3 regions of the Neobacillus camarae genome follow, and region 3 is predicted to be linked to each of the others. Evidence: riboswitches for the same ligand, from Rfam matches in the RefSeq annotation. Region 3 holds a riboswitch; each other region holds the start of a gene.
The links. A riboswitch is a leader RNA that binds a small molecule or an ion and turns the genes downstream of it on or off. The one in region 3 is predicted to bind cyclic di-GMP.
Positions count from the first base shown of each region.

Region 1: another riboswitch for cyclic di-GMP. It lies ahead of ACY8D0_RS01625 (anti-repressor SinI family protein); the one in region 3 lies ahead of ACY8D0_RS11850 (DUF3789 domain-containing protein).
Region 2: another riboswitch for cyclic di-GMP. It lies ahead of ACY8D0_RS07765 (hypothetical protein); the one in region 3 lies ahead of ACY8D0_RS11850 (DUF3789 domain-containing protein).

Region 1 is NZ_JBUCKX010000001.1:344,892-352,512, forward strand. Features, by position in the region: gene ACY8D0_RS01600 (DNA topoisomerase III) at 1-1,152, shown strand, start outside; gene hutH (histidine ammonia-lyase) at 1,397-2,890, shown strand; gene ACY8D0_RS01610 (hypothetical protein) at 2,919-3,074, opposite strand; gene ACY8D0_RS01615 (DnaJ family domain-containing protein) at 3,222-3,608, shown strand; gene ACY8D0_RS01620 (carbohydrate kinase family protein) at 3,959-5,071, shown strand; cyclic di-GMP riboswitch class I at 5,299-5,393, shown strand; gene ACY8D0_RS01625 (anti-repressor SinI family protein) at 5,422-5,592, shown strand; gene ACY8D0_RS01630 (helix-turn-helix domain-containing protein) at 5,636-5,962, opposite strand; gene map (type I methionyl aminopeptidase) at 6,213-6,965, shown strand; gene ACY8D0_RS01640 (DUF1128 domain-containing protein) at 7,001-7,225, opposite strand; gene ACY8D0_RS01645 (YtxH domain-containing protein) at 7,449-7,621, shown strand, end outside.
Region 2 is NZ_JBUCKX010000001.1:1,684,727-1,692,347, reverse strand. Features, by position in the region: gene ACY8D0_RS07775 (YciI family protein) at 206-502, opposite strand; gene ACY8D0_RS07770 (PAS domain-containing protein) at 693-1,577, opposite strand; gene ACY8D0_RS07765 (hypothetical protein) at 1,881-2,102, opposite strand; cyclic di-GMP riboswitch class I at 2,132-2,215, opposite strand; gene ACY8D0_RS07760 (GNAT family N-acetyltransferase) at 2,299-2,892, opposite strand; gene ACY8D0_RS07755 (DUF4097 family beta strand repeat-containing protein) at 3,016-3,975, opposite strand; gene ACY8D0_RS07750 (DUF1700 domain-containing protein) at 3,979-4,491, opposite strand; gene ACY8D0_RS07745 (sensor histidine kinase) at 4,686-5,876, shown strand; gene ACY8D0_RS07740 (response regulator) at 5,877-6,527, shown strand; gene ACY8D0_RS07735 (fumarylacetoacetate hydrolase family protein) at 6,842-7,621, opposite strand, start outside.
Region 3 is NZ_JBUCKX010000002.1:869,227-876,847, forward strand. Features, by position in the region: gene ACY8D0_RS11825 (TetR/AcrR family transcriptional regulator) at 24-626, shown strand; partial or broken gene ACY8D0_RS11830 (Nif3-like dinuclear metal center hexameric protein) at 983-1,896, shown strand; gene ACY8D0_RS11835 (SRPBCC family protein) at 2,111-2,536, shown strand; gene ACY8D0_RS11840 (SgcJ/EcaC family oxidoreductase) at 2,596-3,039, shown strand; gene ACY8D0_RS11845 (hypothetical protein) at 3,115-3,252, opposite strand; gene ACY8D0_RS11850 (DUF3789 domain-containing protein) at 3,385-3,504, opposite strand; cyclic di-GMP riboswitch class I at 3,546-3,629, opposite strand; gene ACY8D0_RS11855 (flagellar motor protein MotB) at 3,760-4,482, opposite strand; gene motA (flagellar motor stator protein MotA) at 4,479-5,279, opposite strand; gene ACY8D0_RS11865 (YaaR family protein) at 5,361-5,798, shown strand; gene ACY8D0_RS11870 (flagellar hook-basal body protein) at 5,814-6,650, shown strand; gene ACY8D0_RS11875 (flagellar hook-basal body protein) at 6,656-7,432, shown strand; gene flgM (flagellar biosynthesis anti-sigma factor FlgM) at 7,614-7,621, shown strand, end outside.

The sequences.
Region 1 (7,621 bases), on a different contig from region 3:
AAACAGCCCATTAAGGCTTCTAAAGCGTTTGTGGATGATAGTAAAGTATCCGATCACCATGCGATCATTCCAACTGAAGGATACGTGAATTATTCCGCATTTACAGATAAAGAACGGAAAATTTATGACTTAGTAATAAAAAGGTTCCTGGCCGTATTGCTCCCTGCATTTGAGTATGAGCAATTAACGCTTCGGGCGAAAATTGGTGAGGAAAATTTTGTTGCAAGAGGAAAAACCATTATTTCGATGGGCTGGAAAGAAGTATATAACAACCACTTTGATGATGAAGATGAAAGTGATGATTTAAAAGAACAGATTTTACCTCGGATTGAAAAAGGTGATACCTTAAACACAAGTCTCATTGCGCAAACATCCGGTCAAACAAAGCCTCCGGCTCGTTTTACAGAAGCAACCCTATTAACGGCAATGGAAAATCCTGCGAAGTATATGGAAACCCAGGATAAAAGGTTAGCCGATACCTTAAAATCAACGGGTGGTTTAGGGACTGTGGCGACCCGTGCAGATATTATTGATAAACTTTTCAATTCATTCCTCATTGAAAAGCGCGGCAAAGACATTCACCTTACATCCAAAGGGCGTCAATTGTTAGATTTAGTGCCAGAGGAGCTAAAATCCCCTGCCTTAACAGCTGAGTGGGAACAAAAGCTCGATCAAATTGCTCATGGCAAGTTGAAAAAAGAAGTCTTTATCAGCGAAATGAAAAAATACACAAAAGAAATTGTCGCTGAAATTAAAGCGAGCAACAAAAAGTATAAGCACGACAATATCTCAACGAAACATTGTCCAGACTGTGGAAAACCAATGCTTGAGGTAAATGGCAAAAAAGGTAAAATGCTTGTCTGCCAAGATAGAGAATGTGGGCATCGAAAAAACGTTTCGCGAGTCACAAATGCGCGTTGCCCTCAGTGCCATAAAAAACTAGAGCTTCGTGGTGAAGGTGAAGGACAAATTTTTGCTTGTAAATGTGGATATCGTGAGAAATTATCAGCTTTCGAAGCGCGGCGTAAAAAAGAATCTTCCGGTAAAGTAGATAAACGTACGGTGCAAAAGTATCTGAAAAATCAAAGCAAAGAAGAAGAACCGATTAATACAGCATTAGCTGATGCTTTAAAAAAATTGAATTTAAAATAAGTCGTATTAGGCTATATATACAAGTTTTAAAAATAGTGTATGTATAGCCTTTTTTTCTTGCGGCACTTGTTTTTTATACAAGTATGATTGACAGAAAAAGAGGGCTACACATAAAATAATGATAATTCAATCAAGCAATATTTCCATCATAACAATACAGAAGAGGCTGGACTCCCAATCTGAAACGATTTGGAATTCCAGCCTCTTTCTTTATTTTGATACAGTGGTAGAGGAGTGAGAAAAGATGATTACTCTGACCGGAAATGATTTAACCATCGAACTGATGAAAGAAATCTTATACCAAAAGAAATGGGCATCCGCGTCTGAAGCAAGTATGGAATCAGTCAAAAAAAGTCGGGAGGCTGTAGAAAGAATCGTTAAAGAAAACAGAGTCGTTTATGGAATCAATACTGGCTTTGGAAAGTTTAGCGACGTTCTGGTCAATCAAGGCCATGTGCAAGACCTGCAGTTGAATTTAATCCGTTCCCATGCTTGCGGGGTGGGAGAACCCTTCCCGGAACTCGCCGCAAAGGCCATGTTGCTGCTTCGGGCCAACGCTCTCTTAAAAGGATACTCGGGAGTAAGACCAGTCGTGATTGACAAGCTGTTAGAGTTGGTTAATAAGAATGTGATACCTGTAATTCCCCAACAAGGGTCTCTTGGTGCGAGCGGCGATTTGGCTCCATTATCCCACCTTGCCCTCGTTTTGATCGGTGAGGGAGAGGTTTTTTACAAAGGGGCCCGGATGGAATCGATAACCGCTTTTCGCCAAGAAGGAATACAACCGATTCGGTTGGAAGCAAAAGAAGGGCTTGCCCTAATTAATGGGACTCAAGCCATGACGGCCATGGGAGTGGTAGGCTATATTGAGGCGGACCAGCTTACTAATCAATGTGACCTTATCGCATCCATGACTTTGGAAGGTTTGCAGGGAATCATTGATGCTTTTGCCGGGGAAATCCATAGCGCGAGAGGTTATAAGCAACAGATTGAAACAGCCGCACGGATACGGGGTTATCTTACTGACAGCCGTCTCACTTCCAGACAAGGAGAATTAAGGGTTCAGGATGCCTATTCACTCCGCTGTATCCCCCAAGTTCACGGTGCGACCCGCCAAGCGCTTGATTATGTGAAAGAAAAATTAGAAATTGAAATCAACGCTGCAACGGATAATCCGTTAATCTTTGATAACGGCCAAAAGGTAATTTCCGGCGGAAATTTCCATGGCCAACCGATTGCATTGGCCATGGATTTTATGAAAATCGCCGTGGCGGAGCTAGCCAATATCTCAGAGAGGCGAATTGAACGGCTAGTAAATCCGCAATTAAATGATTTGCCGCCCTTCTTAAGTCCCCAGCCGGGACTGCAATCTGGAGCGATGATTATGCAATATACTGCTGCCTCGCTTGTCTCGGAAAATAAAACGTTGGCTCATCCGGCAAGCGTGGACTCCATTCCATCCTCAGCGAATCAGGAGGATCATGTCAGCATGGGGACAATAGCGGCACGCCATGCCTATCAAATCATACAAAATGCGAGAAGAGTTTCTGCCATAGAATTGATTTGCTCGATGCAGGCGGTAGAATACCGTGGGATTGAAAAGATGGCCTCCCAAACGAGGAAGTTTTATGATTTGGGAAGAAAAGTCGTACCCTCCATTCATCAGGATCGTGCATTTTCAAAGGATATCGAAAAGATGGCAGAATGGCTTGTAACATTTGAAGTGACGGAAATATAAAAAAAGGCGTGAAACCAATCACGCCTTGCTATTCTTCTTCCAGCCTATTTTTAAACGCCTCTTGCACAACGATGAATTCTTCATCGCCAATGGCTTCTTTTGCGTGCTTTTCCGTCATGTTGTCTTTAGGAAATTTTCCGGGGTGGTTTTTATTTTTATGGTTAAAATGTTCTCCGCGTGCCAATATCAACACTCCTTTCGTTTGTCTGTATGTAGGTTTTCCAAAGCGATGAAAAATAATTACGCGTTTCCCGCTGTCAAAAACTTGTCAGTAAAGCACAAGAACTTTGATATAATTGATGAAAAATAGGGTATAAAGGAGGCCATGAGTATGGATTTATTTCACACGCTCGCGGAAGACCGCATCAAAAAGGCATATGCAGAAGGTGAATTTGATAACCTGCTGGGATATGGGAGACCGCTTAAGCTGGAAGATTTATCAGGGATACCGGAAGAGCTGCGCATGGCCTATAAATTGTTAAAAAACGGGGGATACACCCAAGAAGAAACTGATTTACGCCGAGAATTCATGACGGTGGAAGACTTATTGAAACATTGTGAGGATGAAACTGACCGAGCAAACTTGCAAAGAAGATTAAATCAAACACTGCTTAAATATAACCAACTGATGTCAAAGCGCCGTGTTAAGACAAACTCAGCTGTTTTTAAAAATTATGAGTTAAAGATTCAAGAGAAATTAACAAATAAGGACTATTGAATTCCGTTTCATTACTCGTCCCCAGCCTTTTTTCTGGTTTTATCCGGTTTACACATCCGGTCAAGAATGAATCCTGCAAAAACAATAAAGGCAATTGGGATGGAAAAATTTAATACGTGGACAATAGTCAACCATAATCACCTCCAGTTGTTAGAATATTAATAATATTAAGTATATTCATATGTTGATTATATCATATTTCATTTTCACAATTTAGACAAATATTTATGTGATAATCGTTATGAATATTTTTACATTATTGTGACTTTTTTGAACAAATCCTATCTTTTTCATGCTAGGATAATAGGTAGGCATTTTAAAAATTGGTGTTAGGGAAAGATGGGCTGACTATGAATAGACAGGAAGAAATTGTATTTGAATTTATGAAGTCAAACCTATTTATATCTGAGCGTGAACTGGCAAAAATGACCGGTATGACTGTAACTGAGATAGAAACTATAATGGCATCGCTTATAAAATATGGAAAAATCGTTGGCCGCCCTTACGTACTGCCAGAGGAAAAGAAAATCCTCTGCATCGGCGGTGCTAATGTCGATCAAAAAATACAGGTGTTAAATCCTTTGACATTTGGAACTTCTAATCCGGCAGTGAGCACAAGATCAAAAGGCGGAGTGGCCAGGAATGTTGCCGAGAACCTTGGCAGATTAGGAATGAACGCTTCCCTTTTAGCCCAGTTCGGAGCAGATTCACAAGGCGAATGGCTGCTACAGGAAACAAGGGACTATGTCAACGTCACTCCCTCCTCTGTCATTCAAGGCAAAACAACAGGTACCTATACGGCCATCCTAGACAACGAAGGTCAAATGACGGTTGCTTTAGCTGATATGGCCATTTATGATGAAGCGGCCGATGACTTTATTGAAAGGAACTGGTATCATATGCAAGATGCCGCGATGATTCTACTCGATACCAATTACCCTGAACATGTTGTGCGCCAAGTAATAAAAATCTGTCATGACTATCATGTTCCCCTTTGCATCGCCACTGTTTCGACGCCTAAGACTAAAAAACTGCCGGAATCCCTTGAAGGAGTCAGCTGGCTTATTGCCAATCACAGGGAGGCCGAGGCTCTATCAGGACTAACGATTAACAGAGAAGGCGATTTTTTTCGGGCGGCGGAAATAATTTTAAAAAAAGGTGCCGAGCGAGTGGTGATAACTAGAGGAGAACAAGGATTAATCTATTTCACGCAATCGGGACAAGCAGGCGCATTGGTGGCACCTGATGTCATGGTGATGGACGTTACGGGTGCCGGAGATTCCCTTATTGCGGGAATATTGTACGGCCATCTAAAGGGACTCATTCCGGAGGATGCATGTAAAGTGGGTCTTTCTTGTTCGTTAATAACGATTCAGTCGAATGAAACAGTAAATCCTAAATTAAACCAGTGCGCACTGATAGAGGTATTTCAAAAGTATTTCTCTAAGTGTGTCTCTCACTGACAAAAAACTATATGCACAAGCTGGGGATTTCACTTGGAAGTCCCTTTTCCTTTGCCCTGATGAAAAAAGTGTCATAAATTGTAAGTTAAAAATTAAAAATTAATGACAAAATATAACACTTTGTTCTACAGCAACACCATATAATGGAGATTGTATTAAACTTAAGCGGAAAGACCCATGAATTTGTTAAGTCTCTATATCATATGCACTACTACTTGCTTCATCGCAACAGAAAAAGGCAAACCTGCTGAAAATCAGGGACGCAAAGCCGAGGATCTACGGTAAGACAAACTCTCCTTACTATGATGGCCGGGCTGCCTGGAATACGAAAGTATTTTAGGAGGATTGGAATGGACAGGGGAATTCGTGAAGCGGAAGTAATCGATATTGAATGGCTCGCCTTAATTATGGAAGCGAGAGAGATTGGCCTAACGGTGGAAGATGTACGGAGTTTCCTCGATAAGAATACACTCCCGGAGAAACTAGCTGAATACCAACCCAAAAAAACATCCTACAAATAATGATAAAATTTGTAGGATGCTTTTTTTTGAAATTAGTTAACCTTTAGTTGTCTTGGTTATTATTCCTCCATTTATTAAATTCGAGGAATTCCCGGAATTGATCTTTGGATACACCAGAATTCATTGCCTCGCGTACCAAATTCATCCAATCACTATCTAACTCGGCTTTGTCTATTTGTTCATGTATTAAATGTTCGACAGGAATATTTAATACAGCAGCAATCTTTTCGAGAAACTGTATGGAAGGATTCTTTTGAAGGTTTCTTTCAAGAGAACTTAAATAGGATTTAGCGACTCCTGCTTGTTCAGCAAGCTCAGATAGTGACATTCGTTTCTCTTGCCGGAATTTTTTTACGCGGTCACCAATCATGATTTTCACACACCCATATCAAATATTTATAAATTAATAATACCAAAAAGAATAGAAAAGTACCATATTAAGAACAAATGAATATGACAAAATAACGAAAATATTAGCTGAGAAATGAAGACAAAACTATTTTTGAAAAAAAGCTGATATAGAGTTAATATTAAAAGTGTGCCAAATCTAACTGTATTGTTAATCTATAAGCACTAATAAACTCCATTCACATAACATTATCCATAAAGGCGGGAAAAGAATGATTGTTCTGAAATCGCAACGAGAAATTGATGCCATGAAAAAAGCAGGAGAAATACTTGCTGCTTGCCATAAAGAGATAGCTAAGCTGATTAAGCCAGGAATCACGACTTGGGAAATTGATCAATTCGTAGAGAAGTTTTTAAGTGATCATGGAGCAACTCCTGAGCAAAAGGGATATAAAGGGTATGAATATGCAACATGCGCAAGCATTAATGACGAAATATGCCATGGTTTCCCGAGAAAAGAACCTTTAAAAGAGGGGGATATCGTGACCATTGACATGGTTGTCAACTACAATGGAGCACTTGCCGATTCCGCATGGTCCTACCCTGTTGGTAACGTATCGAAGGAAACGGAACATTTATTAAACGTAACAAAGGAAGCATTGTATAAAGGGATTGAACAGGCTATACCAGGGAACCGGATTGGGGATATCGGCCACGCAATTCAAACGTATGTGGAATCTGAAGGACTTTCCGTTGTCCGCGATTTTATCGGGCACGGGATTGGTGCAGTGATCCACGAAAAGCCGGATGTTCCGCATTATGGACTGCCTGGAAAAGGAGCACGGATTAAGGAAGGAATGGTTTTTACCATCGAACCAATGGTCAATATCGGACGGTTCTACACGAAAATGGATACGAATGGCTGGACAGCAAGGACAGTGGACGGTACCTATTCGGCCCAATATGAACATACCATTGCGATTACAAAAGACGGTAATATCATCTTGACTGATCAAGGAGAATAATAAGAAAAAAATAAAACAGATCGAAGTGATCTGTTTTATTTTTTTCTTAAAGTTCCTAATTCCTCCGCCAAAGCTTGCATTTCACTGGGACTAAACGAACTTTTCCTTTGAACCATGTCGTAAATTTCCTTTAATTCTTCATACATCTCTTCATCGAAATGGGAAGGCTTAATCGCTCCCAGGTTTAACACTTTTAACTTTTCCTTGATTTTTTCTATCATAAATTCCACGTTTTCTACTGATTTTTGTGTTAAATCCAAATTCATCACCCTTTTTATATATTTATATTCCCACCACTTCTTGAAAAAATAGCCAATATGCGGACATGGATAAATATAACAATGAAACTTGCGTCATGACTATTTATCAAGCAAAATAAATGAGAGGAAGCATTGATATAATTTTCATTATACATGATTAAAGCAACCATGGGTTTTATTAATATTTTTTATTATATTTCTTCAAAAGCGAGGAGAGGTTAATATGACAGGGAAAAATCAATTTTGGAAGGGAATGCTAATCGGGGCGATAGCAGGAGGGGCGGTTAGCCTTTTCGACCGGCACACCCGTACAGTCATGGCTGGGAATGTGAAAAAAGTATCCGGGAAAATTTCTTATGTCGTCCTCAATCCTGGTGAAGTCACTGATTCCATCAA
Region 2 (7,621 bases), on a different contig from region 3:
CCATAACCATTGTTATAAAAGGATAAGGAAGATACCAAATCATAGGTGAATTGGTCTGCTATTATAGTATGCCATTTCGAATGTTCTCCACAGAAACGGAACTACTTATTTTTTGAGTCAGTCTTCAATATTTCCAGATCATATATGAAATGAATCCACCGTAAAAAACCAATAACTTATAAAACAATTCCGTTGTCCTTAACCCTTATAATTTGTTATTGATAAGTGAAACTCTATACGGATGAATTTCTGCCGTCATGATTCCCTGTAAGACAGATGGGTCATTTTCCATCATTTTATAAGCGGCTTCCATGGATTCAACCTGAAAGACAACAATGCCGAATGCACCATCTAGACAAGGTCCCGCCAAAATTAGCTTGCCTTCATCTAAAAGGCCTTGAAGATACTCAAAATGATGTCCCATGATTTCTGATTCTTCCTTTGTCATGGTTTCCAAAAAATCTGGCCGTGTTGGTTTGATTAAGTATACAAATTGTTCCATCCTAGTTACTCCCCTAATTCATCAGTTATTTAATAAAAAAATTCGACTTATTCGCGTCCATTTCCTTTATTAAAACGCCCACAAAAAAAGCAGGCATACTAGCCCGCCAATTTTCCGTATCCTATTAATTTATTGCTTTCGTCAAACGGTTTTTATCGATTTTGGCTTTTGGAATATCGACGAGTCCTTGTTAGTTATGAGAACCATTCAAACCTTTCGCCTGATTTTTGGCACGATACATCGCCGAATCCGCATTTTTTATCAGCTCTTCGACCGTTTCCCCATCCTCTTGAGAAAATGCCACACCAATACTTGCTGCAATGCAAATCGTATGGCCCGATATTTTAAATGGTTCGGAGATTACCTCCTTAATCCGCTCAACTAGAGAAGTAAAATCAGCCCGGCATTTAACATCCGCTTGAAAAACCGTGAACTCGTCACCACCCCAACGGGCGGCAAAACCCTTGTCTCCCACTGCGAATGTCAACCTTTTTGCCGCTTCTATAAGAAGTTGGTCACCAATATCGTGGCCAAAAGTATCGTTGACGTGCTTAAAACCATCCAAATCAAGCAACATCAGTCCATGACATTCACTTTTAGATTCCTCTAAAAGTAGACGGAGGCGTCTCTTAAACAAACGCCGATTTGGCAATTTAGTTTCACTGTCATGATAGGCATAGTAGGCAATTGTCTCGTCTGTTTCTTTACGGTCTGTAATGTCCTGCCCCACCCCAATGGTTTGTATGATATCTCCTGAATGGTTGCGGATATATTGAGCTGTAGTCTCATACCACCGATATTCTCCATTTTTATGCCGAACTTGACCGGTAAATCGTACCGTATCCTGATCGACGTACAACGAATCGCGATGCTCTAGAAATTTTGTATTGGTTCCAGGGTGGTTAAAAGATGCTGCGGGTTTCCCAACAACTTCATCTGGAGTATATCCAAGTAATGCCTTCACATTGGGAGAGATATAAGTGAATACTCCATCAGCTGAAATAGATGAGATAATGTTTAGGGACTTTTCTGATATTAACGAGAACATTTGCTGAATATCCGATATTTCCTGCATGTTAACTAGACTCCGATTAAATTTGATTCTACCATTATATTTCATCTTATAACGTAAAACAAAGGATATTTTTTCCCGATCCTAGTATCCGGGTGATTTCACTTTCGATTGAAATTTCTCCATGTTGAGCTTCAGTAATTTTGTTCCCATCTCCATTGCTCCAGAAGAAATGTCCAAACAAAAAAGTGCAGCGGCTATAATAAACCATTGCACTTTTTTGTTAATTTAAGCTTATCCAAGCCTTGTTTAAGACTGCCATTTGCATTTTTGGTTCCGGAGCTATTTTTCTGCCAGATCAGATAGTTAACTTAGAATCCCTTTACTTAAGCGAAAAACGCTTTTTTTATTATCATACCATTCTAAGGCGACCAAAAATAACCTTCTTACCAATAATTCTTCTTCCAAAACTTTTACATCATGATCATACTTTTCCAGTATAGAATTAACATATAACTCTACTAGATTTTCATCACTTAGTACTCTAACATCAAAATATGGTTCTTGTTCATAAGCAAGAGCTGCCACAAAGATACACCCCTAAAATATGTTCTATTTTAGGCAACTCAGCCGTCATAGTGTAACACCTTAGACCTGAAGCTTTGCGTCCCAATCTTTCGAGTGGTTTGCCTTTTTCTATTAAAATAATTATTTTATTATTAAAATTATATTACATTTTTACAATAATTGAAAACAAAAATTCTAAAAAAGTGTTAATTAGTAATCAATATTTTTTCTCTAATAAATACATCAATCTTTCTTTTACTGACTCCCATTCATCATCCACTATACTGTAGAATATATTGTCGTGTATGGTACCATCTGGTTTGATTCTATGTTTTCGAAAAGTTCCCTCTTTTGTTGCCCCTATTCGCTCGACTGCCTTTTGAGATCGTAAGTTTTGTCCACTAACCGAAAATTGAACCCGAATGACGTTTAGTTCTTCAAAGCAATACTTTAATAATAAATATTTGCATTCTGTGTTTACGTTGGTTCTCCAAACTTCTGGTGAAAGCCAGGTCCAACCGATCTCCACATTGCGATTAACCAAATCAATATCACCAATTCTAGTCGTTCCGATTATTTTTCCTGTCAGTTTATCCTTTATAACAAAAGGGATTTGCTTTCCTGCCTTTTTGTTGTCCATCGCTGTCATTATTATTTGCTCTAGATCCTCCACTGTTTTCACTTGCCGCCAGGTATATTCCCAAATATCAGGACTATTTAAAGCCTCAAATAATGGTTCCTTATACTTAACTTTTAGTGGAATAAGAGAAATGGACTCCCCATTTAAGATTATTTCTGTTTCCAATAGCATCCTCTCCCTTTATAGGGAATTAATTTCGCCACTCTATGAAACAATACCTGCTTACACCAGCTGCTCAGTTCACACAAAAAAACCGGCTTACTGTAAAAGCCGGATTTAATGGTTGAGCAGGTATCATCGAATAGTAAAATCACCTGAACTTGTTCTCGCTGTTAATGTAACCTTGCCGTCTCCGATTTTTCCAACGATTCGATGTTCTGACTTCTCTGAGTAATTCATCTCGTCTAAATGGGCTATTCCATCACCTGAACTCGTTTTGTAATCCACTTTCAATGAGGTCGGTGATTTGGTGAAACTCACATCGATATCACCGCTGCTAGCTTCCAACTCGACATTCCCCTTCATTTCTTTCATTTTTGCAACAATGTCTCCAGAAGAAGTATTCATCTTGATGTCCTCGGATACCGTATTCCCTGATACAATATCACCACTGCTAGTAACTAAATCAGTTCCCTTGGCCTCGTTATTGTTTATCGTAATATCGCCGCTGCTTGTTACAAACTCCATTTGATTGGAGCGATTTTCAGAAGCCACGATGTCTCCACTAGATGCATGAAGCACAAAATGATCTTCGGCCACTGCGTCTGTAGCTTTAATATCCCCTGATTGTGTTTCAATCGTTATGACTTTTCCTTGAATTTCCTCTAAGTTTATATCACCGGATGCCGCCTTGATTTCAATCGAATCATAAACTTTTTCTGGCACTTTGACATTTAGTTCTACCTTGGTAAAGTTAAACATCATAAATTGAAACTTATCTTCCTTATCCATTGTGATTTTAAGGGTATTGCCGTCTTTGGCCATATCTAGCTTATAAAGATTTTTACTCTTTTTCCCTGCTTTTCCTGAAAATTCTGCTTCAATCTTATCTCCGTTAGTTGACACAAGCTTGACATCGACAGTTGGTGATTCAATGCGTACATTTCGGATTCCTTCGGCTGATGCCTCTTTTGATTGATGAACACCCACAGAACTGAATGTAAATGCCTCCGCACCGGAAGTGTTGATGGACATAATCACACCAACCACTCCAATTATTACTAATGCTAACGCCCCGTACATTAATTTTCTCATTTTTTATTCTCCTTTTATTAGTCTACTATTCCAGTTTACGTATTTACTTAAAAGCTTGTAGAAACCTTTCCCAGCTATAGCCATACCTGCTCCGAGAGCCACTCCTACTCCGCAAACAATCAACGATAAAAATAACTCGAAGTTTGTAAATCCGCCCATAAACACCTGTGTCAGGACAAATAGCGGGGATAATACAAAGCAAATTGCTACGATGCATAGTGACAAATAAACTCCAAAAATCGCAAGTACAGGACCTAATACAAAAATGAGATTAAAGAAAAATAAACTGAGGGATGCCAGAATGATTCGACCCATATTACGGTAAGGATCTTTTTCAGTATCGCTCGGCAACGGATAGGTATCTTCTAATGTCGCGGATAATTTGGGGTCCGCTAATCGATTTTCATTTGCCACTTCCATTAGATCCTTATATAGTTCAACCAGTTTTACCCGGTCCTCAAGCGGCAGCCCTTTTAATCGCTCATCTAACTCTTGGAGCATTTCTTCTTTATTCATGTTCTTCGTTCCTTTCTTTACCCTATGGCCTTATCATACAAAGAAAAAGTCATATGACCGTAGTGCAGCCAGTCATAAAATAAAGCTAATTACAGCCTTTTTAATAAAATTCTTTATTTTTAGGCTATGACTAATGTCCAAATTCTTGTAAGATAGGTAAGGATAGGTAAAAAGTATCAGGGGTGGGGCGTAACATGAAGACAGACCATAATTGGATCTGGGTGGACTGGTTTATTTTTTTCCTAAGACTATGCTGGTATCTTTCTGGTGTTCTTTACTTTATTCTTCATAGGGAAGAATCAGGAGGGTTATCTTTTTTCGTTTTTATCGGTATATTAACAGTTTCCTATATTGTCCCCCATATTTTTTGGAGGCCCGGCTACAAAAATCCGATCTTCTACCCTGTTGCCGAACTGATAGTGACAGGCGGAGCTGCCATTTATTTTAATATCGTGCGACAATTTGACCTTGGCACCTCTACCGTCATCATGACTTTCTTAATGATCGGTTACCTTGCCACCAAACAGACGGCGAAGTGGACCTTTCCCTTATTTTTTATTGTCTTCCCGATCCCGCGTTTATGGACTACTGACACAGCCACCTATCTGATGCAGTACATCGATATCTTTATCTTTTTCGGCTTTGGGGCCTGTTTTAACTATGTCATTCAGTCGCAGCAACGGACCAAACGGATGATCGAAGAAAATAGTAAACAATATAAATTAATCCAAGAGCAATATCGGGTGCTTCAGCAATATGCCGAGCAAATTGAGAAGGTCACGCTGCTTCAAGAACGGAACCGGCTGGCTCAAGAGCTGCACGACACGATTGGCCATCATTTTACTTCAGTTACTGTTGGACTAGATGCGGTATCGTATTTGCTGGAAACCGATGTGGAGAAAGCAAAAAAGAAAATAGAAATGCTAGCGAATGTTTCTCGTAAAGGCTTAGATGATATTCGAAAGCACATTCATCAAATTGCGCCAGAGGAAAATGAAGAGCGATTGTCTTTCCTTTTACATCAGATTGCGGCTAATTTTAAAGAAAATACCGATACCGATGTACAGTTCCACTTACATGGCAAAGAGATGCCTATTTCCAAAAATATAAAACTCGTGTTCATCCGCTGCCTTCAAGAGGCACTCACCAATGCTAAAAGGCATGGCAGCGCTTCAAAGATAATGATTGATTGTCTTTTTACCGCCTCGGACATTGTTTTAACCATTGAAAACGATGGAAGTCCTATGGAGGATTCTCAGCCTGGCTTCGGCCTAACCGCGATGAAAGAACGGATTGGGGAGTTGCATGGAAATCTTGAAATCACAAGTGGAAACGATCGTGGAGTAAAACTTACCATTACGGTTCCTATAAAGGGGGTTGCCTAAATGAGCGGGATTAAACTAGTCATAGCGGATGATCAAGAGCTGATACGTGAAAGTTTATCCATCGTGTTAGATATGGATAATGAAATTGAAATTGTGGGGTTGGCGGAAAATGGTGCTGAAGCCATCACGTTATGTGAACAGCTTAGCCCCAGTACCATATTGATGGATATCAACATGCCGGTAATGGATGGAATTTCTGCTACTAAGGTCATTAAACAGCGCTGGCCGGATATCAAGGTGATGATGTTAACCACCTTCCAGGAGGTCCATCATGTGATTGAAGCCTTATCGCTTGGAGCAGAAGGTTATTTGTTGAAAGCCATTCATCCAAAGGATTTGATTGCTGGCATCAAGTTAATCCATAAAGGCGGGACTTTGCTTCCACAGGATTTGGCCAAGCTGCTTGTCCAGCAGATTAACAGCCATCCAGCTCCCGACGTTCAAAGTAACAAAAATCAATACGAGTTAACAGAACGTGAGGAAGACGTGTTAGAGTGTATAGCACAAGGTCTAAGCAATAAGAATATTGCAGAAAAGCTGTTTTTATCAGAGGGAACGGTTAAAAACTATATTTCTAGCATCTACCATAAATTAGATGTGAAGGATCGATTCCAGGCGGCGTTAAAAGCACAGCAAGAGGGGTTAATTTAAGGTTCTTGGTATGAAAAACAAACCATCCAATGACTAGATGGTTTGTTTTTCTTTTTTCCTAGATTTTCAATGAAGACCTGCAAAGAAATACATAAAGATAAAAAATATTAGAAAGGTAAGAACTGCACCCAGAACCGATTGATTCCGCGTATTTTTGTGCTCTATTGCCTTTTTTATCAATGAAACAAGATTTAAAAACCATAGGACGCCTAATATTGGGATCACACCCCACAAAAAAAATAAAACGACTGGCATGGATCATCTCCAATCTATGGCAATGAAATTTCCTTCTTGCCTATTATCTTTCAACCTATTTATGCAAGAGTTGTTTTAAGGGTACCGATGTTTTCGATGATCACTTCCATCTGGTCGCCCGGCTTTAACCACCGGCGTTCCTCTTCAGGGAGCCCTAAGATGACTCCTTCCGGGGTTCCGGTAAAAATCAGATCTCCTGGTTTTAGTGTCATATATTTCGAGATATAACTAATAATGGTGGCACAGTTAAAAATCATATACTTGGTATTGGAAGATTGGCGAACTTCCCCGTTTACTTTGGTTTCAATTTTTAGATTGGTCGGGTCGATTTCTTCGGCTGTTACCAAATAAGGTCCCACCGGAGCAAAACCGTCCGGGGATTTGCCAATCAGCCACTGGCTTGAGCGGAATTGCAGGTCTCTGACTGACAAATCGTTTCCGGCACTGTAGCCAAAAACATAGGACAAGGCTTCGTCCTCTGTAACATCCTTGGCTTCTTTTCCCATCACGATGACTAATTCGGCTTCGTAATCAAATTGACTGCCGTCTGACGGCAATGACACGACTTGATTGTGGGCAGATATGGCATTGTTGAATTTGCTGAAGATGACAGGCGTTTCCGGAACATCTTGGATTTGGGCCTCTTCCACATGGCTTACATAGTTCAACCCGACACAAAGGATTTTCTCCGGGTTGGTGACGACCGGCAGGAACTCCACTTCCTCTGGTTGGTCAAAAAAGGAGGCATCCAAACGATCGCTCTGATTGACCAACTCTTTTATCGTTGAGATGCTGCCTTGTGAAATGACGTCTAATAAGCTATTGGATATGTATTTTTC
Region 3 (7,621 bases):
TTGCGGAGAAACGGAGCTTGCAAATGTCACGACCTACCAAAAGACAACAGAAAGCCATGCAAACTAAACAGCGAATTATAGATACAGCTCTGGAGCTCTTTGGTAGAAAAGGATTCGACTGTGTTTCAGTTGATGAAATAGTCAAGACTAGCCGTACATCAAAAGGAGCTTTTTATGTACACTTCAATTCCAAATATGAGGTGCTCCTCGAAAAATTTAAAGAAATGGATGAGTTTTTTGCCGAGTATATTAACACATTGCCAGAAGAGACAAGTAATTATGAAAAAATACTCCTTTTCACCGAATCCCAATTGATATATTTAAGAGATTGTATGGGCATGGATTTAATCAGAACTCTTTATATGAGTGCTTTAGTTCCAAATCAACCCAAATTCCTTTCGAATACTGACCGCCATCTTTTTAGGATTGTCCATACATTTGTTCATAATGGGCAAGAAACCGGAGAGTTTAAGAAAAATTTATCAGCCCAAGAGATTACCATGTTAATTACTCGCTGCATGAGAGGCACGCTGTATGATTGGGCATTGTTTGGCGACGAGTTGGATCTTGTTAAAGAAGGGAAAAAGTTTATCCAAACCATCCTAAACGGAATCCTCACAAAATAAAAAACACTAAACCTCAAAATGCAAGGTTAGAGTTTTTCCCCTTGATGAATGACCATTCTCTCAAAACTAGCATATAAAATGGATGCAAACACCCTTGGTGAATGGTAACACGTGTGATAAGTGTAACGAGTTCACTTTATATGTACAAATTACCAACCTAATTACAAGTAAAAACGCATTAGGATTCTAAGACGAATTCTAATGCGTTTTTCTGTGTTATAGAATAATCAAGTTTAAAACAACAGAAGTGATTTTATATAAGGAAAAGGAGAATTTATGTTAAGATTTTTCTATCATTAAGTGAAAAATTATATTAAAAAATAAAAAACTTAAAAACCATCTGGGGGAGTTATTTTATGGTTGAGCTCAAGGAAATAGTGTCTAAGTTAGATGATGAACTTGATATAAAATCATATGGAAAGGATGCATCTTTCAGTCGATTCATACCAAGAGTTTATGAACCTTTAAATTTTGATTGGAAAGCAGCCTTTGAAAAAGACTTTGTGGAATTATTTAATGGCCTCATGTTAAAAGGGGATACAAATGTAGAGAAAATTTTTCTAGCTGTGTTCCCTACAGACCAAGTATTGAAACGGTTTATAGAAGAAAGCAAAAGCGGTGACTTCCTTTTTATGCACCATCCCTTATTGATGGAGTGTGGGGACCCAAAAGGGGAATGGGGACAAGGTTTTGTGCCAATTAAAGAAAAATACATTCAACAAATGAAAGAGAAAAACCTGTCCGTTTATACTTGCCACATCCCATTGGATTGTCATAAACAATTGGGCACAAATATAGCCATGGCCAAAAGGCTAAATGCCGAAATCCTTGTTGATGCATCATTGCAGGCAAAAAATGAATATGTCCTATATGCTAATATCGAAAAAACAAACTCTGACAAGCTGATTTCCACTTTAGAGAAAATCTTTGAAATTCCTTATGTTGATTTTGAAGGTCAAAAATTGGCAGATATTCAAAGGGTTGCGATTGTTGCTGGATGTGGTGATGTAGTGGATTGGATGAAAGAAGCGGAAGAGAATGGTGTTCAAGCTTACATTACGGGCGAAATCCATTGTCATATTGATAATGAATATGGTAAAAAAAATACAAACAAATGATGGACTACGCTTCGAATACTTCGATGTCTTTAATCGGCGTTTCCCATTCCGCATCGGAATATCTTGTTCATAGGACATTAATGAAGGAATGGTTCGAGAAAAACTTTCCTATTGAAACAGTTTTAATCCCACAGGAAAAATGGTGGTTATAAAGGTAAGCTGTGAAATGAGAGTTAGATCTTTTGATTTGGGCTTCTAGTCATTATGCTGCCCTGTTGTGTTTATTAAGCCATTTTTGCAAATGATATGATGGATTGATTGCATGTGAGTTCGTTGAAAAAGGGAAACTATTTGACATAACACTAAAAGGTGTTATTATAACTAGTGACATTAAAAGGTGTTATATAGATTTGGAGGTATTAAGGAATGGAAATAAATGAAACACTACCGGAAATCCGCAAAACGATGGTACTGAAAGCACCGATTGAAAAGGTATGGAAGGCCGTTTCAACATCAGAAGGCATAGCTGCTTGGTGGATGCCTAGTACCCTTGAACCGCTCATGGGCCATGAGTTCGTTCTTCAAGCAGGGCCATTCGGGGATTCTCCTTGTAAAATTACCGAGCTTGACCCTCCAAATAAGATTGGTTTCAACTGGGGAAAAGACTGGCATCTTGAATTTGAATTGAAAAAGGTAGATGAGGCGGCCACGGAGTTTACCTTGATTCATTCTGGATGGGATGCAGAAAAAACCACGGAATTTGGGCAACCGCACACAGTCATTCGTGGAGTGATGGACGGCGGCTGGGAGAAAATCGTCAAAGAAAAGCTTCCTCACTATATCGAAGGATAATCTATTGGATGCATCCTTTTTCTTAATAGAAATTAAATACGGATGAGGAGAAAATCTATATGGAAAAAATAGACATAGTAAAAACAGTATATACTGAGCTTTTAGATGCTTGGAATCATCGGAATGCACGTGATATGGCCAAGTTATTCGCTAAGGATGGAGAGATGATTGGGTTTGATGGAAGCCAAGTTATTGGCAATCAGGAAATTTTTGCGCATGTAGCGCCCATTTTTGAGCATCATTTAACTGCCCGATATATCAGCAAAGTGAAGCATATCCAGTTTCTTAGTCCTGATATTGCTATTTTGAGGGCCATTGCTGGTATGGTGCCCCCTCAGCAAACGGATCTCAATCCCAATGTAAATGCGCATCAAACTTTGGTATTGGTAAAGATGGATGGAGTATGGCGTATTCAACTGTTTCAAAATACACCGGCACAATTTCATGGAAGACCCGAGTTGGTGGAGCAAATGACAAATGAATTGAGGGAGTTGTTGTCATAAAACGGAAGTGAGCTTTTTACTTTTATCGGTCTAGGGAAGCAAAGGGGGAAGTGCTATTCACTTCCCCTGTTTTTCTCAATATTGGTTTGTCAGCAAGGTCAATAGTGTACTAAGGACTGCGGTGCCAAGCAGTATAAACACATAGGCTGCCTTCTTTTTTAACCGTTTCCTCCGGACATATTCTTCCGGTGTGGTCCATAAACTTTTTGACATAAAACATTACTCCTTTATGATGAGGCTGTGTTAGGCTTGCTTGCTTTTTTCCGCCCCAATGCGCTTTTTTACACAGCCGTTATAAAAAAATGAATAGACCCTAAACGGAGGATTGTGTTAGGGTCTATGTCACTATTCTTTCGTTACAGATAATTCGATATGGCGGTCTGCCTCTTTGGCAGCTGTCATTAGACTCATAATTACTAGCATGAAAAAGGACCCCGTCACTAAACCTGCAGCAAAAGCAAACATTGTGTTCCCTCCGTTTTACATAAATCGCAGGAAGGTTCATATTCGGTAACTGGCTAGCATAGCGTTGCGCCTTAGCCCCTGTAGTTTTGCGCCATCACCTTTCGGTCATTTTGCCCTTTCGTACGAGTTATGAATGTGATTAACAGTATTTACCTGTTATTTTTTATATCGGCATCCTTCTCCAAAAAGTTTAGGGTTCAAATAACAACTTTTTAAAAAATAATTCCTACACAAGTAAAATTGCGGCAGCCATCATCAGCTGCCGCGCAGAATTACGATGGTCACCCGGCGGTTGGCCTGGCGATGCTCGTCTGAGTCATTGGGATAAAGGGGCTTAAATTCACCATATCCGGAAAACTGCATCCGGCTTGGGGCTACCTGCTGGGTCTCAAAATAGTGAAGCACGCTTGCGGCACGCGCCGCGGAAAGCTCCCAGTTGGAAGCATAACTCGTATTGTGGGCCGGCACATTATCCGTATGCCCTTCAATATTGATTGGATTAGGCACCGTATTGATCAGGCCGACAATTCCGTTTAGAGTCTGATACGAACGCTCCTTCAATTCCGCCCGTCCGGAATCAAACAACACCACTTCTTTTAGGGACACCTCGATTCCTTTTTCTGTTTCCTGAAGCGTAACCGAGCTTTGCAGATTGTTGGCGTTGATGTAACTTTCCAACTGCTGCTTTAACACATTGAGTTCTTTGTCATTGTTTTCTCCGGTCTCTTCCTGTTCGGCATCCGCTTTAGGGAGTGTAGGAGACAGTCCGGCTTTTTTCTCCTCAATTTGGGTTCCCGTCAGTTCCGACTGGAACGATTCCATGATGGATTGATATTTCTCTTTGTCAATCGTGCTGGCCGCATACAGCACAATAAATAACGCCAGCAGTAATGTAAGCAAATCCGCATAGGGGATCAGCCAGGACTCGTCCGTATGTTCTTCGTGTTCGTTGTCAAACACCCGCTGCCGTCTTTTCATGCCATGCTCTCCTCCAAGTCCTCCCCAGGTTGTTGTTTTTCTAAGGCCTTTCGTTCGGAGGGTGGAATATGGACAGACAGTTTTTTCTCTAAAGCGCTTGGGAGCACTCCTTGATAAATCGACAATAGCCCCTCAACCATTAAAAGCTTTAATTCCTGCTCCTGTTTGGACAGCCGCTTTAACTTGTTGGCTAGCGGGTTCCACAGCACATATCCGGAAAAAATCCCGAGCAGGGTGGCGATGAAGGCAGCGGCGATGGAATGGCCGATTTTTTCAATTTGCGATAACGAACCGAGAGCGGCAATCAAACCGACGACGGCACCAAGCACCCCAAGTGACGGAGCATAAGTGGCTGCTTGTGAAAAAATCAGCGCACCTGTCTTGTGGCGCTGACTAATCGCTTCTATCTCCTCCATTAACACTTCCTCGATAAATTCAGTTTCATACCCGTCAATAATCATTTCTAATCCTTTCTTGAAAAAAGGGTCATCTGCGGATTCGGCCATTTCCTCCAGTGCCAAAAATCCTTCCCGTTTGGCAACTTCCGCGCATTCGATTAAAATCTTTACCTGTTCTGCTTTCGAAGGGAGCTTCGGTTCAAACAGGGCAATTTTCAGCAACTTCGGGAAATTCTTGATTTCGCGAAACGGAAACGCAATCAACAAGGCGGCAACGGTACCGCCAAAAATAATCAAAAATGCCGCAGGGTTGTTCAAAGCCGTGAGCGGCGCGCCTTTTAAAATCATTCCGACTCCGATGACGAGCAGTGCTAATAAAATTCCAAAAATACTAGACATAATTTTCTCCTTTGGTTTATTCTTTAGTGTAGTTTTATCAAAAGCAATTGCTCCGTGTACTTTGCGAAAGGGGTGCCTCGAATGAAGATCCAACAGACCCATGGAGTCAGCCAGGAACGCTTTGTATCTGTCCGGGAAAAGGGAAAGGATTCCCTTGCTTTCCAGCAAGTTTTTCATGAAACACAGCACGATTTCACCGGGGAACGCCTGCAGACGCTTCTGAAACAGCTGGACCAAAACGGAAGCCGCCTTGCTGCCTCCCAATCCGTTAAGGATTTGCTTGACTATAAACAAAGCATCCAGGATTTTTTAAAAGAGGTCGTGCAGAACGGTTATTCCTTAGAAGAGTATCGGCATTTTCAATCCAATGGACGAGATAAGAAGCTGAAAATTATTAAACAAGTTGACCAGCAGTTGATTAAAATTTCGGAACAGGTCATGGAAAAACAAACCTCATCGGTGGAGCTGTTAAAGACCATCGGCGAAGTAAAGGGATTGTTGGTCAATTTATATACATAAGGGAGGACTGAGAATATGCTGAGAGGGATTGATACGGCCGCATCCGGCATGATTGCGCTGCAAAGAAGACAAAATGCGTTGACGAATAATCTAGCAAACGCGGAAACGCCCGGTTTTAAACAGGACAGCAGCCCATTGCGGTCATTTCCGGAAATGCTGCTGTCGCGCATCAATCAAAATACAGGGATGGCACCCAAAATTGGGACTTTATCCATGGGGGTCTATAACCAGGAGAACTTGCCCTTATTTTCGCAGGGAAGTTTGGTAAGCACGAACCTGCCGTTTGATGTGGCGATCAACGACCAAGCACTTGCACCAAATCTGGAAAACGGCCAGACTGTCCAGCCGGCTGCTTTTTTTGCGGTACAAACAGCGGATGGGGGAATACAATTAACCCGCAATGGCCGGTTTTCGGTCAATGAAAATGGCCAACTGGTGACAGCCGCTGGAGATTTGGTATTGGGAAAGGACGGCCAGCCGATAGCGGATGCAGAAATTTCCGGTGGTGATATCTCCATCGGAACGGATGGTGAAATTATTGTGCATCCGGGAGACACTGCGAGTGCACGGATTGTTGGTTCGCTCGGCATCATGGTGGTAGACAATCCCAATCAATTAGTCAAAAAAGATAATGGATTATATGAACTGGAGGGTGCCACGGCGGTGATGCTGGAGCAAACCCTCCCAGCTGGATTGCAGCTGCAACATAAAATGATTGAGCAGTCGAATGTCGACCTGTCGCAAACAATCACCGACATGATGGGCAATATCCGCCTGTATGAGGCCAATCAAAAAGTCCTCCAGGCTTATGACACAACGCTTGAACAACTAAACACGATTGGAAGGGTATAACGGGTATGAATACATCTTTATTGATTGCCTCATCTGGAGTCCGGGCCTATCAGGGCAAGCTGGACACGATCGCGAATAATATCGCGAATGTGGACACTGAGGGCTTTAAACGACGGGAAGCCACCTTTTCCGAAAACTTGACGGTTTCGATTCAAAATCAGGCGGATACACAAGAGGAGGTTGGACGGAAGTCGCCGCTTGGAATCCGGACCACGTTTGGTTCCCGGATTGCGGCTACACCGATTGAGTGGACCCAGGGTGCACCGAAGCAGACTGATCAGCCGTTTGATTTCATGATTGAAGGCAGCGGGTATTTTCAGGTGCGCCGATCGACTGACTCGGGAACGGAAGTTTTATACACGAGAAGCGGAGCGTTTCAGCAGACCCCGATCGGAGCCGGACGCTTCCAGCTCGTTAATGCCCATGGTGATGTGTTGTTAGACCAAAACGGCAATCCGATTGAATGGAGCAACGACCAGAAGTTTGTTGTGGCGGCTGACGGAACGATTGAAGGGACTAACCAAAGAATTGGCGTAGTCAATTTTACCAATCCCCAATTGCTTAAAGAGGACGGCGGCGTTTACCGGTTATCTGGTGGAGCGGTTACAGGGGCGGGCTCGGATGTTCAAATCAGGCAAGGATATTTAGAATCGTCCAATGTCGACCTAAATCAAGAGATGACTGATATGGTTAAGACGCAAAGGGGCTACCAAGCAAATGCCCGAGCACTAAGCTATGCGGACCAAATGATGGGGATCGCCAATGGCATTATGAGATCGTAACGATGAAAGGCGGCGGCATTTTTACAGTGCTGCCGTCTTTTTTAATAGCCATAGACCCAATCGGGAGTCGAATGTGGGTTCTTTGGAAAAACTTTAACAATTTCAAAGAAAAATTCCCTAAACAACAAACCATCAAGTGCCGATACATCAGGTAAGGAAAGAGTTTAAAGGAGCGGGCGTAATGAAAAT